DNA from 2 places in the Rhodococcus sp. NPDC003348 genome. Region 2 is predicted to be linked to the other one. Evidence: riboswitches for the same ligand, from Rfam matches in the RefSeq annotation. Region 2 holds a riboswitch; the other holds the start of a gene.

Region 1 (7,889 bases), on a different contig from region 2:
CCGGCCACAAGCACGCCACCGCGGTCCTGGAGGACGCGCACTAGGCGTCGCACACGCGTGACCACGAGGCCCCGCCCGAGATTCGGGCGGGGCCTTTGGTTTGCCACGCGAGCACGATTGGCACAATGAATGGCGATACCCGTGGCTGCGCCCGCGGGATGGAGGGAGATTCTCGGTGGGTTCGGATGCCTCGATGAAGTCGGGGACCACGGTTCTGGTCACGGTGACGGGTAAGGACCGGCCCGGTGTCACCTCGGTGCTGCTGGCCGCGCTGTCGCGCCACCAGGTCAGCCTGCTCGACGTCGAGCAGGTGGTCATCCGTGGACGGTTGACGCTCGGTGTGCTCGTCGAGTGCCCGGCGGACCCGGAGGCGCTGCAGGAGGCGCTCGAGGACGCCATGGCCACGGTCGGAATGGCCGTGGACGTCGAGATCGGCGCCGACGCCGGGGATCGTGTCGCGCCGTCGACGCATGCCGTCGTGGTGCTCGGCAGCCCGGTCACCGCCCGCTCCTTCAGTCACATCGCGCGGGAACTGGCCAAGCAGGGCGCCAACATCGACTCCATTCGTGGCGTCGCCGACTACCCGGTGACCGGCCTCGAACTGATGGTCACCGCGGCCGACACCAGCGGCGAGACGGACGGACGGCTGCGCACCGGGCTCTCCGAGCTGGCGATGGTCGAGTCCGTCGACATCGCCGTGGAACGGGCCGGGCTCGCGCGCCGGGCCAAGCGGCTCATCGTGTTCGACGTCGACTCCACCCTCGTGCAGGGCGAGGTCATCGAGATGCTCGCCGCCCACGCCGGCGTCGAGGACAAGGTCCGCGAGGTCACCGAGTCCGCGATGCGCGGCGAGATCGACTTCACCGAATCCCTGCACCAGCGGGTGGCGACCCTCGCGGGTCTCGACGCGTCGGTGATCGACGAGGTCGGCCGGGCGCTGGAGCTGACCCCCGGCGCCCGCACCACGATCCGGACGCTGCGCCGCCTCGGATTCCACTGCGGCGTCGTGTCCGGTGGATTCCGTCAGGTGATCGAAGGTCTCGCGCACGAGCTCGAACTGGACTTCGTCGAGGCCAACACCCTCGAGATCGTCGACGGCAAGCTCACCGGACGGGTTGTCGGCGACGTGGTCGACCGGGCCGCGAAGGCCGTCGCGCTGCGCAAGTTCGCCGCCCAGGTCGGTGTGCCGCTGGAACAGACCGTGGCAGTCGGAGACGGCGCCAACGACATCGACATGCTCAATGCCGCCGGTCTCGGTGTCGCGTTCAACGCCAAGCCCGCGCTGCGCGAGGTCGCCGACACCGCGCTCTCGCACCCGTTCCTCGACGCGGTGCTGTTCGTGCTCGGTGTGACCCGCGACGAGGTCGAGGCAGCCGACGCCGTCGACGGGCTGGTGCGCCGAGTGCCGCTCTGATGGTGCCCGAACTCGACGCCCATTTCGCGGCCCGGCACGCGGTCCTCGCGGCGGGTTACGGGCACCGGCCCGACCCGGACGATCCGGCGCAGGTGCTGGCGATGCCGCTGGTGCTGCACATCCCGAAGGTCGACCCGCCCGCTCGGAGTGCGCTGCTGGAGGCGGCGGCCGCCGCGACCGCAGCGCTGTGCCTCGACGAGCGCGTCGGGGTCGGACCGGACGGTGAGGCGGGGCCGTGGCGGCGCGACTACCTCGCCTGGACCGACGCCCGGATCCGGAAGGTGGCCCGTCGCGCGCGCGGTGCGCAGTGGTTGGCCGCGCAGGATGTCGACGGGGTGACCGTGGAGGTCGACGGTGCGCAGGCCCGGGCCTTCGTGCCAGGACCGGTCGGCGCCCTCGACACGCGGATCCGCAAACTGCAGATCGGGGGCACCGATCTCGACCACGACGACCCGGGCGACCCCGTCGCAGGCGTGCCGGTGCTGTGGTTGAACGCCGAACTCGGAATGACCGTCGGCAAGGCCGCCGCCCAGGTCGGGCACGCGGCGATGCTGCTGGCCGGTGCCATGAGCGCCCGGCAGGCGGCGGAATGGGCCGCGAACGGCTTCCGCTGCTCGGTCCGCGACGCCGACCCGCAGCGCTGGTCCGCGTTGGCCGCGGAGGTCGACGCCGGACGGGCAGTGGCGGTACGTGACGCCGGATTCACCGAGGTCGCACCCGGGTCGATGACGGTCATCGCCGTCCTCTGACCCGTCCGGCCGGGGAGCGGCGTCCTAGCCCTCGAACCTCCGGTCGACCGCCCCGGCGAAGTCGACCGTGCCCGGCAGTTCCCCGGCCGCGGTGAACGCGTCGGCGATCTCCTGCTCGGAGGCCACCACGGCATCGGTCAGTGGAATCGGCTGCTTGATCGACCGGGTCCAGGTGGTTCGCGACGCGTCGGGGCTGATCGAGGTGAGTTCGGCGTACTTCGCGGACCATTCGTCGAGGTTGTCCTGCGACCACGCGGTCGCCGCGGCGTAGCGGCCGAGGAAGTCGTCGACGGCCGCGGTCTTGCCCGGATCGTCGAGGGCGGCGCCGGACGCGGCCCAGAAGTTGTAGCCGTTGGCGGCCTGGTCGGCGGTCGCGATCACCCGCGCGCCGGATTCCTTCTCGGCGATCGCGGTGTACGGATCCCATGTCGCCCAGGCGTCCACGTCGCCCTTGGTCAGCGAGGTGTATCCGTCGGCGGGGGAGAGGAACACCGTCTCGACGTCGGTGCGGTCCAGACCCGCCTTCTGCAGCTGCAGCAGCAGGTTCGCGTGCGCCGAGCTGCCCTTGAACGTCGCGATCTTCTTGCCCTTCAGATCCGCCACCGACGTCGCCGGGGAATCCTTGCCGACCAGGATCGCGTCGCCCTCACCGGTCGCCTCGAGCGCTCCGACGATCTTGATGTCCGCCTTCGACGCGGCACCGAAGATCACCGGGGTGTTGCCGGTCTGGGCGAGGTCGATGCCGCCGGCGCTCGCGGCCTCGATCAGCGGCAGTCCCGCGGTGAACGAGGAGAACTCGATCTTGTAGGGCAGGTTCTCGAGCTGTCCCGACGCGCGCAGCAGAACCTCGATGGAGGTGGCCTTCTGGTCACCGACCTCGAGGGTGACGGTGGACAGGTCCACCGGTCCGGTCGCTGCCGCTTCGGTGGCGTCGCCGTCGGATCCGCCGCACGCGGTGAGTGCCAGCGCGGTGGCGGTGATCGCGGCCAGTCCGACGAGTCGTCGACGGCCGAAGGTGCTGAGTTTCATTGGGTGTGGTCCTGTTTCGGTGAGGAGCGGTCGGCGGTGGGAAACGGCGGCGGTGGAGTCGGGCTCAGGTGGGTACGCCGAGCAGTTCGAGCAGTCGGGCGGAGTACTCGGCGGTCTCGGCGGTGGCGCGTCTGCGCGGGCGGGGCAGGGCGATCGGCACCTCGTGGGCGATGCGGCCGCCGTCCAGAATCAGGGCCCGGTCGGCCAGTGCCACCGCCTCGGTCACGTCGTGGGTCACGAGGAGGACGCCGAATCCGTGCTCGGTGAACAGGCCGAGCAACAGGTCGTGCACCGAGAGCCGGGTCAGCGCGTCCAACGCACCGAACGGCTCGTCGAGCAGCAGCAGCGTCGGTTCCGCGACCAGCGCCCGGGCCAGGGCTGCTCGCTGCGCCTCGCCGCCGGACAGCGTCAACGGCCACGCGTCCCGGCGATGCCCGAGACCGACCTCGCCGAGCACCCGGGCCGCCCGGTCACGGCGTCCCGGACCACGGCGGGGGTCGGGCAGGCCGAGTTCGACGTTCGTGGTCACGTCGAGCCACGGGACCAGCCGGGGTTCCTGGAAGACGACGGTGGGGTATCCGTCGGTGGTGACCTGCCCCTCGTGGTCGCCGGACAGGCCTGCCAGGGCCCGCAGCAGAGTCGACTTGCCCGATCCGCTGCGTCCGAGCAGGGCGACGATCTCGCCGCGGCGGATCTCGAGGTCGATCCCGTCGAGTACGGGCCGGCCACCGAAGTTCTTCCGCAGACCGGTGACTCGGGCGGCCGGAGCCGTGGACACCGGTGAGGCGGTGATGGTGTCTGTCATGACGTGGTCCTCCTCAGGCCGCGGCGGGCTGCCAGCGCAGCGCCCGCCGCTCCAGCCCGCGTACCAGTGCATCCGTGACCAGCCCGAGCAGTCCGTACACGAGCAGTCCGAAGATGACGATGTCGGTGCGCAGGAACTCGCGCGCGTTGTTCACGATGTACCCGAGACCCTTGCCGGCGTTGATCTGCTCGGCGACGATCAGCGAGAGCCATGCCACGCCGAGGCTCTGACGCAACCCGACCAGGATGTGCGGCAGCGCACCGGGGATCACCAACCGGCGCAGCCGCTCGGTCCGGCTCAGCCGCAACACCTGGCCGAGTTCGAGGAGCTTCGGGTCCAGCTGGCGGATCCCGGCAAAGGTGTTGAGGTACAGGGGAAATGCAACGCCGAGCGCGATGAGGAAGACCTTGGGTTCCTCCCCGATGCCGAACCAGATGATGAACAGCGGGATCAGGCCGAACAGCGGTACGGTTCGTAGCATCTGCAACGGCGGATCCACGATGTACTCGCCGATCCGGCCGATACCGGCGACGACGCCGAAGCCGACGCCAAGCACGGCGCCGAGCGCGAACCCGATCAGGACCCGCTGCCCGGACACGAGCAGGGCGTCGGTCAGCGCGCCGGAACGAAAGACCTCGACGCCGGCCTCGAGGATCACCGACGGCGCGGGCAACACCCGCTCGGACAGCAGTCCGGTCCGGCTGCCGATCTGCCAGACGAGCAGCAGCGTGAGCGGTGCAAGCGCCCGCAGCAGACCGTGGCGGCGGTGGTGCGCCTGCGACCCGGCGGACGGCGCAACCGGCGCCTCTGCGGCAGTGGTCACGGACAACGGAACCCCCTCTGATGGCCCCGCACACGGCGGGTCAGGGCGTCATGGTGCGCGGGCGGGCCGACGTCGGGAAGGTTTGGAATCAGCGCGAGCGATACCGTCGCGCAGCCGGGTCGGCTCGGGGTGGGCAGGCGGGTCGGCTCGGGTTGGGCAGCCGGGTCGGCTCGATGGGCGCAGCCGGGTCGGCGTTCTTGTGGGGCAGGGGGCGGCTTGGACTGCGCCGTGACGACGGCCTAGTGTGAGCGTCGTCCATCCAGCACGGGAGCCCTGGCGTCGTAGGGCTGAGAGGGAGCACGGCTGCTCCGACCGTCACACCTGATCCGGGTCATTCCGGCGTAGGGAGCAGTGCGATGTCCGTCGTACCGACACGTCCGTCACCGGGGTCGGCTCAGGCCGAGCCGTCCTTCACCCTGGACGAATCACCAACCCGCACCCTGGGATTCGGCGCGCAGGTCGGCCTGTGGGGCAATCTCGGAATCTCCCTGCTGCTGCCGGTCGCTGCGACGTTCGCGGTGCTGCAGGGACAGTCGCTGCTCGCCACGCTGCTCGCGGTGGTCGTCGGTGCGCTGATCGGGTCGGCGTTGCTCGGGCTGTGTGCGGCTGCCGGCGCCTCGGTCGGCGCCCCCGCGATGGTGATGATGCGCGGCTTGCTCGGTACCCGGCTCTCCGCGCTGCCGACGGTGCTGAACCTGGTGCAGTGTGTCGGTTGGGCGACCTTCGAGGTGTTCGTGATCGCGGAGACCGCGGCCCGGCTGACCGGGTGGCAGCGGTGGCCGTTCGTGCTGCTCGGCGGTGTGCTGGCGACGGTGATGGCGCTGTACCCGCTGCGGGTGGTCAAGATCCTGGCCCGGTATGCGGTCTGGGCGGCGCTCGCGTCCACGGTGTACCTGCTGGTGAACGTGCTGATGAAGGATCTGCCGTCGCTGACCGAGGGCAGCTTCGCCGGGTTCTGGACCAGCGTCGACCTGGTGATCGCGATGCCGATCTCCTGGGTTCCGTTGGCAGCCGACTACGCCCGGCACTCGCGGTCCCCACGGGCGGCGTTCCTCGGCGCCACTGTCGGCTACGGCGGCGCCACGGTCGCCTTCTTCGCGCTCGGCGTCCTGGCGTTCGTCGCGTTCGGGCTCGAACCCGGCTTCGAGGTGATCGGCAGCCTGCTGGTCCTGCCGCTGGCGGGGGTTGCGCTGCTGATCCTGCTCGTCGACGAGGTCGACGAGGCGTTCGCGAACATCTACTCCACCGCGATCAGTGCGCAGAACCTGCGACCGAACCTGGACCGCCGATTCCTCGTGATCGGGGTCGGCGTGGTCGCGACACTGCTCGCGCTGACGGTCGACGCGTACAGCTACGAGCCGTTCCTGTTCCTGATCGGTGCCGTGTTCGTGCCGCTGACCGGAACCTTCCTGGCGTCGTTCTACCTGCTCCGGCGCGGCCACTGGGACGTGTCGGCCCAGTCGCCCACCCGCTGGGTGATGTTGGTGCCGTGGGTCGCCGGGTTCGTCGTCTACCAGCTGGTGACGCCGACCTACTTCACCGGCTTCGGTGCCGGCTGGACGCGCTGGTGGACGAATCTGCAGTCGTCGCTGGGGATCCCGGCCTCCGGCTGGTCCGCGTCGCTCGCCGCGTTGGTGGTCGCCGCCGGGCTGGCGTTGCTGCTCGGCCTGATCGACAAGCGAAAGGTGGTGCGGGCGTGACTCTCTCGTCCCGACTGCAGGAGAAGGGGCGGGCGCTGCTCGCGGAGCAGCTCGCCCACCCCACGGTCGTGGGGATCGCGCGCGGCGACCTGGATCCGGCACTGTTCCGCGGCTGGCTCGAGCAGGACTACCTGTACCTGCTCGACTACACCCGGGTGTTCGCGCGCCTGGCGTGGCAGGCCCCCGACGGGCACCTCGGCTATCTGGTGGACCTGGCGCACTCGACGCTGCACGAGGAGTTGAGTCTGCACCGAGAGCTGTCCGAGCCGTTCGGTGCGGACTTCGGCACCGCGGTCAAGAGCCCGCAGTGCGCGGCGTACACCGAGTTCCTGCTCGAGTCGGCCGCGGACTACGGGCGTGGGCTGGCGGCGCTGCTGCCGTGCATGTGGGGGTACTCGCAGCTGGGCCTTGCCCTCGCGCAGGACCCGCCCGCCGATCCCCGCTACCGCCGCTGGGTGGACACCTACGCGGATCCGGGATTCGCGGCGCTCGCCGACCGGTGTGCGGAGATGCTGGACGAGGCGGCGCCGGACGCGGCGGTCGCGGAGGAGGCGTTCATGACGGCGATGCGGCACGAGCTCGCGTTCTGGGACGCGCGGTGAGTACGACGGCGCAGGCCCTGCTGTTGGGCGAGGCGCAGCGGTGGCAGCGGTCGGCGGAGCACCCGTTCGTGCTCGCCACCGCGGACGGCACCCTGCCGGAGGCGGCCTTCGACCGCTGGTTGCTCGAGGACCACGCCTTCGTCGTCGAGTTCCGGCGGTTCCTCGGCGGGGTGCTCAGCCTCGCCCCCGACGAGCGTTCCCGGGACGTCATCGCGGGCGGAATCGCCGCTCTGACTTCGGAGCTCGACCTGTTTCGTGCGGAGCTCGAGCGGCGAGGTCTGGATCGACACGGGCACCGGCCGAGCGACGGGTGCATCGCATACACCTCGTTCATGCTGGCGAGCCTGCACGACGGCTACGACGTCGCGTCCGCCGTGCTGTACGGGATCGAGAAGGCCTACCTGGACGCCTGGACGACCGTGCGGCAACGTGCCGCCGACGCCGAGTCGCGGTACCGCGAGTTCATCGACAACTGGAGCGCGGCGCCGTTCGCCACGTACGTCGAGGACCTGGGGGCGTTGCTCGGGGAGGGAGAACCCACCGACGCGCAGCGCACCGCGTTCGGGCGGGTCGCGGTGTTCGAGGAGCAGTTCTGGGACGCGCTGGTGTGACCCCGCGACACGCGCTTCTGATCCCGTTTCACTCCCGCAACACCGGTGCGGGAAGATGACTGCCGTGTCCGAACCTGATCCCGATCTGCTCATCGACTTCGACGACGTCCTGATCCGCCGTGGCGGCGTGACCCTGGTGGGTCCGGTGACCTGGAA
Region 2 (7,889 bases):
GGCGCGTCGCTCGCGGATCCCACGACCCGACAACACGCCCCGGCATCGGGGCAACCGGGAAACGGCCGGGCCGATCGCCACCATTATTCTTTCCCGCATGGCAATTCTTCCGATCGTGATCGTGGGCGACCCGGTACTCCACCAGCCGACCAAGCCGGTGACCCAGCCGCTGTCCGAGATCGCCGAACTCGTGGCCGACATGTACGACACGATGGACGAGGCCAACGGCGTCGGCCTGGCCGCCAACCAGGTTGGCGTCCCGCTGCGCCTGTTCGTCTACGACTGCCCCGACTACGACGCCGACCCCAAGGGTGCGCGCCGTCGCGGCGAGGTGATCAACCCCGTCCTCGAGACCTCGGAGATCCCCGAGACGATGCCGGACCCGGAGGACGACGACGAGGGCTGCCTGTCGGTGCCGGGCGAGCAGTTCCCGACCGGCCGCGCCGACTGGGCGAAGGTGACCGGCGTCGACGTGAACGGTGAACCCGTCGAGATCGAGGGCACCGGATTCTTCGCCCGGATGCTGCAGCACGAGGTCGGGCACCTCGACGGCTTCCTCTACACCGACGTGCTGATCGGGCGGCACGCGCGCGCCGCGAAGAAGATCATCAAACGGTCCGGCTGGGGCGTGCCGGGGCTGACCTGGACCCCCGGCACGGTCGAGGACCCGTTCGGACACGATGACTGACGCCCCCGCGGGCACCGGTAGACATCGCCGCCGCGAGGCGACCGAACGCGACGCAACCACACCCGAACCGACCGGTGGTCCCACACCCGAACCGAGTGCCGGACCCGACACCGAGCCGACCGGCGGCGCAAGCCCCGAGCCGACCGGTGGCCCCACACCCGAACCGAGTGCCGGACCCGACACCGAGCCGACCGGCGGCGCAAGCCCCGAGCCGACCGGTGGCCCCACATCCGAGCCGACCGGTGGCCTCACCCCCGCGGACGAGGGCGCGTCCGCGGCGACCGTGCAATTGCCCACCGCGCCGCGACTCGGCAGCCGGGTCGTCCTGCGGTACAAACTGCCGCCGGGCTATCCCCAACCGTTGACCGACATCATCGGGGAACTCGTCGCCCTGACGCCGGCCGTGGTGGTGCGCGCCGAGGACGGCCGGGTGGTTCAGGTGTCCGCGGACCAGGTGGTGGCGCTCAAGGCGATCGGGCCGCGCCGGGTCACGACGCGGGAGATCCGGGCGCTCGAACTGGCGGCCGCGGACGGCTGGCCGGGAACCGAACAGTCGTGGATCGACGGCTGGTTGGCCCGCAGCGGCGGGGGGTTCACCCGCCGTGCCAACGCCGCGGCGCCGCTGGGGCGGGCGCACCGGATCGGTGACCTGCATTCGAGCGACACCCTGGACCGGCTGCGGGCCTGGTACGCCGACCGCGGGCAGCCGCTGACGCTGCTGCTGCCCCACCGGCTCGGCGCGGCGCCGGAGGGCTGGACGCTGTCGGCGGAGGTGCAGGTGATGGCCGCCGACATCACGAACCTGACGCTGCCGGAAGGCGAGTCACTGGTGACGGTCTCTCCGGAGCCGGGGCCCGGGTGGCTTCCGCTGTACCACTACCGCGGCGCGCCCCTGCCGGAATCGGCGCCGGCGGTGCTGGCGTCGGTCCGGGACGGCGAGCTCGGGTTCGGTGCGCTCGGCAGCCCGGAGACCGAACTGCTCGCAATCGCCCGCGCCGCGATCACCGAGGCCCCCGACGGGCGGCGCTGGGTGGGGCTTGCGGCCGTCGAGGTCGCCCCGGCGCACCGCCGCCGCGGACTCGGCATGCTGATCTGCGCGGAGATGATCCGGTGGGGCCGCGGCCGTGGCGCCACCCACGCCTACGTTCAGGTCGAGGCCGACAACGCGCCTGCGATCGAGCTGTACCGCACCCTCGGGCTCATCGACCATCACCGCTACCGCTACGCCACCGCACCCGAGCGCTGAGCCGCCGTGCGGGTGGAGTTTCCCTTCCACCCGCACGGTCGCGATGTCGGTGGGCGGCACTACGCTGCGGGCATGCGATTGGCGACGTGGAATGTGAACTCGGTGCGAGCCCGGACGGACCGGATCGTGGACTGGCTGACCCGCACCGACACCGACGTGCTCGCCATGCAGGAGACCAAGTGCCGGGACGACCAGTTCCCGACCGAGCGGTTCACCGAACTCGGCTACGAGGTCGCGCACGTCGGCCTGAGCCAGTGGAACGGGGTGGCGATCGTCTCCCGCGTCGGGCTCGAGGACGTGCAGGTCGGGTTCGAGGGGCAGCCCGGGTTCGCCAAGCAGGCGCCCGACACACTCGACGTCGTGACCCCGGTCGTCGAGGCCCGCGCGATCGGCGCGACCTGCGGCGGGGTCCGGGTGTGGAGCCTGTACGTGCCGAACGGCCGCGAACTGTCGGACCCGCACTACACCTACAAGCTGGACTGGCTGGCGACACTGCGGGACGACGCCGCGAAGTGGTTGGCCGAGGACCCGAACGCGCAGGTCGCCCTGGTCGGGGACTGGAACGTCGCCCCGACCGACGAGGACGTGTGGGATCCGGCGCTGTTCGAGGGCAAGACCCACACGTCGCAGCCGGAACGGGACGCGTTCGCCGCGTTCGAGGAGGTCGGGTTCGCCGAGGTGACCCGTCCGCACACCCCCGGCCCGGGTGTGTACACCTACTGGGACTACACGCAGTTGCGGTTCCCGAAGCGGCAGGGCATGCGGATCGACTTCCAGTACGCCTCCCCCGCGTTGGCCGCCCGCGTCACCGGCGCCTCGATCGACCGCGAGGAGAGAAAGGGCAAGGGCGCCAGCGATCACGCGCCCGTCGTCATCGAACTCGACTAGCGCGGAATTCGGGTCCACGAAGCCGGCCGGGTCAACGAAGCCGGCCGGGGACGGTCAAGACCGTCCCCGGCTGCTCGACAACCCGGGCCGCCGACGGGGTTGCTCCGGTTCCTCACCTTCTGGTGCGCATGAATCCGATACCCATCAGGCCGAGTCCCAGCACCAGGACCACGGCACCACAGACCACGTTCGACCAGATCATCCCGGTCGTCGTCGACACTCCGGTGACCACCCACGGCGAGATGATCATCCACACGCCGAGGACGGGCAGTGTGAATGCGACTCCGTGAAGGCGGCCGAAGGCCGACGCGAGTCCGAACGCGAACACGGCCGTCGCGAGTCCGGCGATCAGGTTGCTCATCATCAGCGTGGTTGTGCCACTGAATCCGATGACCCACGGCGACGCGGCCATGTAGAGGCCGGCCAGCATGAGCAGACCCTCGTTCGTCTGCGCGAGCGGGTCGCCCGCGGCCTGGTCGTACTTGTCACGTAGCGCGGCGATGTCCGGGTGCTTCTCAATGGGCAGGTTCGCTGTCGACATGATGCCCACACCTCCTCGAGATGGAGAGGGAACACGTCCTCCCTCTCCCCTCGATTCTATTGCGAGACAGGGGCCAGGGACCGCCGCGAGCTGGACCGATGTGCCGATCAGCCGGCGTCGTCGAGCAGCCCCAGGTACTCGGTGTGGGTGCCGAGGTAACGCTGCACGTAGGTGCAGACGGGGTGCAGTCGCCACCCCCGGACCCGGGCCTCCTCGAGAACCTCGCGCACGAGCACGGCCGCCCAACCGCGGCCGCCGTACTCCTCCTTGACGACGGTGTGCATGAGCGCGACGGCGGCGCCGTCCTCGGGAGCGCCGTCCCGGTCGTCGAGCCGGCGGTAGCCGAGAATGCCGATCAGATCGCCGTCGACCCAGAGGTCGAAGCGCGCGTGTGCGGGATTGTGCTCGACCTCGGCCAGGGCGGGGTCGGCGGGCGCAGCGACGGGCGTCGTCACCGCCGCTGCCTGGTCCGGGTGTCGCTTGAACATGGCGTCATGCAATCAGCATTCGGGTCGATTCGCCGCCCGGCGCGGGCCCGACAGACAAGTTGTCGCTCATCCTTCGTCGAATCGTGGCCGAATCGCCGCCGGGCGATCACACCGGCACCAGCATGTCCCGGTACTCGGGGTTCGCCACGACGAATCGCTGCAGGTAGGTGCACACCGGGCGGATCTTCCAGCCGTACCCCCGCGCCGCGTCGAGGGCACGTCGGACCATCACGGCGGCCAGGCCGCGGTGCCCGAAGTCCTCGACGATGACGGTGTGCAGGAAGGACACCACCGGCGCTCCCGCCCGCCGTTTGGCGCTCACCGCTCCGCCATTCGACTCCAGGTCGTAATACCCCAGGATGCCGACGAGGTCGCCGTTGAGCCACAGCTCGAAGCGGTTCTGAGCTGCATTGTTCATCACCTCGGCGGTCGGTGTGTCCGCGAACATCGGCCTTGTCTCCTTGCCCACCCGTAACAAAAATGTGATCCACGCCACTATAGGTCGATGCCGGTTTGCGCGACAGGGAACGCGCAGAAAACTCGCCAACCGGACAGGTGCGCCTCCCCGGCCCGCACCCGCGGGAGGCGCCCGGCTATCGTCGGCGGCGACAACTCAACAAACCCACGGGGGCTCGCACCAGCGGGCTGAGAGGACGGCTAGCTCTCCACGAGCGGACAGGGCCGTCGACCGTATGAACCTGACCGGGTAATGCCGGCGTAGGGAGATTTCGATGAGGGACACCTCAACCTTCGACGGCGCCGTCGCCACGACTGCCGTCACGACCGGTCCGATCGCGGGCAGCAGCAAGCGGTACCTCGAGGTCGACGGGCTGTCGATTCCGGTCCGGCGCGTACAGCTGACCACCGGCGACCACCTCGACCTGTACGACACCTCCGGCCCGTACACCGACGAGTCCGCACGGATCGACCTCGACGCCGGCCTGCCGCCGGTACGCGCGTCCTGGCCACGCCCGGAGGGTGCCACCACCCAACTCGACTGGGCCCGAGCCGGGGTGATCACCGACGAGATGCGCTATTGCGCTGCCCGCGAAGGGGTTTCCCCGGAGCTGGTGCGCGAGGAGGTCGCGGCGGGGCGGGCGGTGATCCCCGCCAACCGGCGCCACCCGGAACTCGAACCCATGGTGATCGGCAAGCGGTTCGCGGTGAAGATCAACGCGAACATCGGGAACTCGGCGGTGACCTCCTCGATCGCCGAGGAGGTGGAGAAGATGGTGTGGGCGACCCGCTGGGGCGCCGACACCATCATGGACCTGTCCACCGGCCGCAACATCCACGAGACGCGGGAGTGGATCCTGCGCAACTCCCCCGTCCCGGTCGGCACGGTCCCGATCTACCAGGCACTCGAGAAGGTCGGCGGCGACCCGACGAAGCTGACGTGGGAGCTGTACCGCGACACCGTGATCGAGCAGTGTGAGCAGGGTGTGGACTACATGACGGTGCACGCCGGGGTGCTGCTGCGGTACGTACCGCTGGCGGCGAAGCGGGTCACCGGCATCGTCTCGCGTGGCGGGTCGATCATGGCGGCCTGGTGCCTGGCACACCACCGGGAGTCGTTCCTGTACACGCACTTCGAGGAACTCTGCGAGATTCTCGCCCGCTACGACGTCACCTTCTCGCTCGGCGACGGACTGCGTCCCGGCTCGATCGCCGACGCCAACGACGAGGCCCAGTTCGCCGAGCTGCGGACCCTCGGCGAACTGACGAAGGTCGCGAAATCCCATGGCGTGCAGGTGATGATCGAGGGTCCCGGGCACGTGCCGATGCACAAGATCGTCGAGAACGTGCGACTGGAAGAGGAGTGGTGCGAGGAGGCGCCGTTCTACACCCTCGGCCCCCTTGCCACCGACATCGCGCCCGCCTACGACCACATCACGTCGGCGATCGGCGCGGCGATGATCGCCCAGGCCGGGACCGCGATGCTCTGCTACGTGACCCCGAAGGAGCATCTGGGACTGCCGAATCGCGACGATGTGAAGGTCGGTGTCGTCACCTACAAGATCGCCGCGCACGCCGCGGACCTGGCCAAGGGTCATCCGCGTGCCCAGGAGCGTGACGACGCACTGTCCACGGCCCGTTTCGAGTTCCGCTGGCACGACCAGTTCGCGCTCTCCCTCGACCCGGACACCGCCCGCGAGTACCACGACGAGACGCTGCCCGCGGAACCGGCGAAGACCGCGCACTTCTGTTCGATGTGCGGCCCGAAGTTCTGCTCGATGCGGATCTCCGCCGATGTCCGGGCCTACGCCGAGGAGCACGGCCTGACCGACGCGACCGCGATCGAGGCAGGCATGGCGGAGATGTCCGACGAGTTCACCCGTTCCGGCGGGCAGGTGTACCTGCCCGTCGTCTCGGCCGATCGATAGGCTTTTCGTTGTGAACCTGCTGCCACTGACCCCCGACGGGCAGACGCCCGTCCGCGCCCTCACCATCGCCGGGACCGATTCCGGCGGCGGTGCGGGAATCCAGGCCGACTCCCGCACGATGGCGATGCTCGGTGTGCATGCATGCGTCGCCGTCGCAGCGGTGACGGTGCAGAACTCCGTTGGGGTCAGTGGTTTTCACGAGATCCCGCCGCAGATCGTCGCCGACCAGGTGCGCAGCGTGGTCGGCGACATCGGGGTGAGCGCCGCGAAGACCGGCATGCTCGCGTCCACCGCGATCATCGAGTCCGTCGCGCAGGTGTGCACCGAGGTGGGCATCGGCAAGGGGCAACCGGTCCCGCTGGTGGTGGACCCGGTGTGCGCGTCCATGCACGGCGACCCACTGCTGCACGCGGAGGCCCTCGACGCGGTGCGGCACACGTTGATCCCGATCGCGTCGCTGGTCACGCCGAACCTCGACGAGGTGCGGCTGATCACCGGTGTCGACGTCGTCGACGACGCGACCGCCCGTCGCGCCGCCGAGGCGCTCCACGGATTGGGGGCGCAGTGGGCCCTCGTCAAGGGTGGGCACCTGCGCACGTCGACCGAATCGACCGACCTGCTGTTCGACGGTGAGCGCTTCCACGAGTTCACCAGCCCGCGGATCGACACCGGCAACGATCACGGCGGCGGTGACACCCTCGCCGCCGCGGTGGCGTGTGCCTTGGCGCACGGCCGCACGATGCCCGAGGCCGTCGAGTTCGGGAAGCAATGGGTGACCCGCTGCCTCGCGGCGTCCTACGACCTCGGCGCGGGACACGGGCCCGTCTCGCCGCTCTGGCGCCTGCACGTGGGCGCGGAGGAAGGTCAGCGCGAGTAGTCCCTGAACGTCATCACGAACCCGACCGCGACCACGGCCGCCGCCACGAGATACACGGCGATACGGAACCAGTAGGCCCCGTAGCCGTAGTAGTTCACGGCGAACGCACCCGCCATCGCGGCGAGGATCAGGACGAGTCCGTAAAAGGGTGTGCGTTGTTCCCGATCAACCATGCCTCCAGTGTCGGCGCCGTGGGCACTGGAGGCAATGGTCGCGTCACAGCGGCCGAACGGTGTACATCTGGAGGTCGTTCGGCACTCCGCGCGGGGCGCTGGCGAACAGTCCGCGGCGGTAGGGACGGACCCGCAATCCCAGCTCGTCGAGGCGGTCGGACCCCAGGGCGTCGACGGTGGCCGCCGACGCCATCACCTTGCCGTCGGCCCCAGCCTGCATCACTCGCGCGGCGACGTTGACGTCCACGCCGAGCCAGTCGGCACCGACCTGCCTGGGCATGCCCGTGTGCACGCCCACCCGCATCCGGGGCCGGTGGCCGTGACACTCGACCGTCGCGAGTGCGGCGCGGGCCTCGAACACCGCCTCGAGCGCGCCATCCGGTCGGGCGAAGACGGCCATCATGCCGTCGCCCATCCGTTTGACGACGTGGCCGCCGTGGTCGGCGACCGGTGGTTCGATCGCCCGCGCGACCGCGCGGAGCAGCTCGACCGTCGCCTCGTCGCCGGCGGCGAGCGCGAAGTCCGAGTAGCCGACCAGATCGGTGAACACGAGCGTCATCGCGCGGGTGCCGCGGCCGCGGCCGGTGCGTTCGAGCAGCGCCTG

What was found. A riboswitch is a leader RNA that binds a small molecule or an ion and turns the genes downstream of it on or off. The one in region 2 is predicted to bind thiamine pyrophosphate.
Region 1: linked by a shared signal. The riboswitch ahead of ACWDU4_RS04815 (purine-cytosine permease family protein) and the one ahead of thiC (phosphomethylpyrimidine synthase ThiC) in region 2 are both predicted to bind thiamine pyrophosphate.

Annotation. Positions count from the first base shown of each region.
Region 1 covers NZ_JBSFRT010000005.1:55,697-63,585, forward strand. Annotated here, with positions in the region: gene ctaD (aa3-type cytochrome oxidase subunit I) at 1-44, shown strand, start outside; gene serB (phosphoserine phosphatase SerB) at 194-1,414, shown strand; gene ACWDU4_RS04795 (aminoacyl-tRNA hydrolase) at 1,414-2,163, shown strand; gene ACWDU4_RS04800 (ABC transporter substrate-binding protein) at 2,188-3,192, opposite strand; gene ACWDU4_RS04805 (ABC transporter ATP-binding protein) at 3,257-3,997, opposite strand; gene ACWDU4_RS04810 (ABC transporter permease) at 4,011-4,826, opposite strand; TPP riboswitch at 5,075-5,185, shown strand; gene ACWDU4_RS04815 (purine-cytosine permease family protein) at 5,177-6,520, shown strand; gene ACWDU4_RS04820 (TenA family protein) at 6,517-7,122, shown strand; gene ACWDU4_RS04825 (thiaminase II/PqqC family protein) at 7,119-7,733, shown strand; gene ACWDU4_RS04830 (ABC transporter ATP-binding protein) at 7,789-7,889, shown strand, end outside.
Region 2 covers NZ_JBSFRT010000058.1:26,386-34,274, reverse strand. Annotated here, with positions in the region: gene ACWDU4_RS26095 (peptide deformylase) at 98-688, shown strand; gene ACWDU4_RS26090 (N-acetylglutamate synthase, CG3035 family) at 978-1,934, shown strand; gene ACWDU4_RS26085 (exodeoxyribonuclease III) at 2,007-2,822, shown strand; gene ACWDU4_RS26080 (SPW repeat protein) at 2,935-3,363, opposite strand; gene ACWDU4_RS26075 (GNAT family N-acetyltransferase) at 3,471-3,851, opposite strand; gene ACWDU4_RS26070 (GNAT family N-acetyltransferase) at 3,958-4,299, opposite strand; TPP riboswitch at 4,466-4,592, shown strand; gene thiC (phosphomethylpyrimidine synthase ThiC) at 4,583-6,235, shown strand; gene thiD (bifunctional hydroxymethylpyrimidine kinase/phosphomethylpyrimidine kinase) at 6,246-7,112, shown strand; gene ACWDU4_RS26055 (hypothetical protein) at 7,100-7,285, opposite strand; gene ACWDU4_RS26050 (adenylate/guanylate cyclase domain-containing protein) at 7,329-7,889, opposite strand, start outside.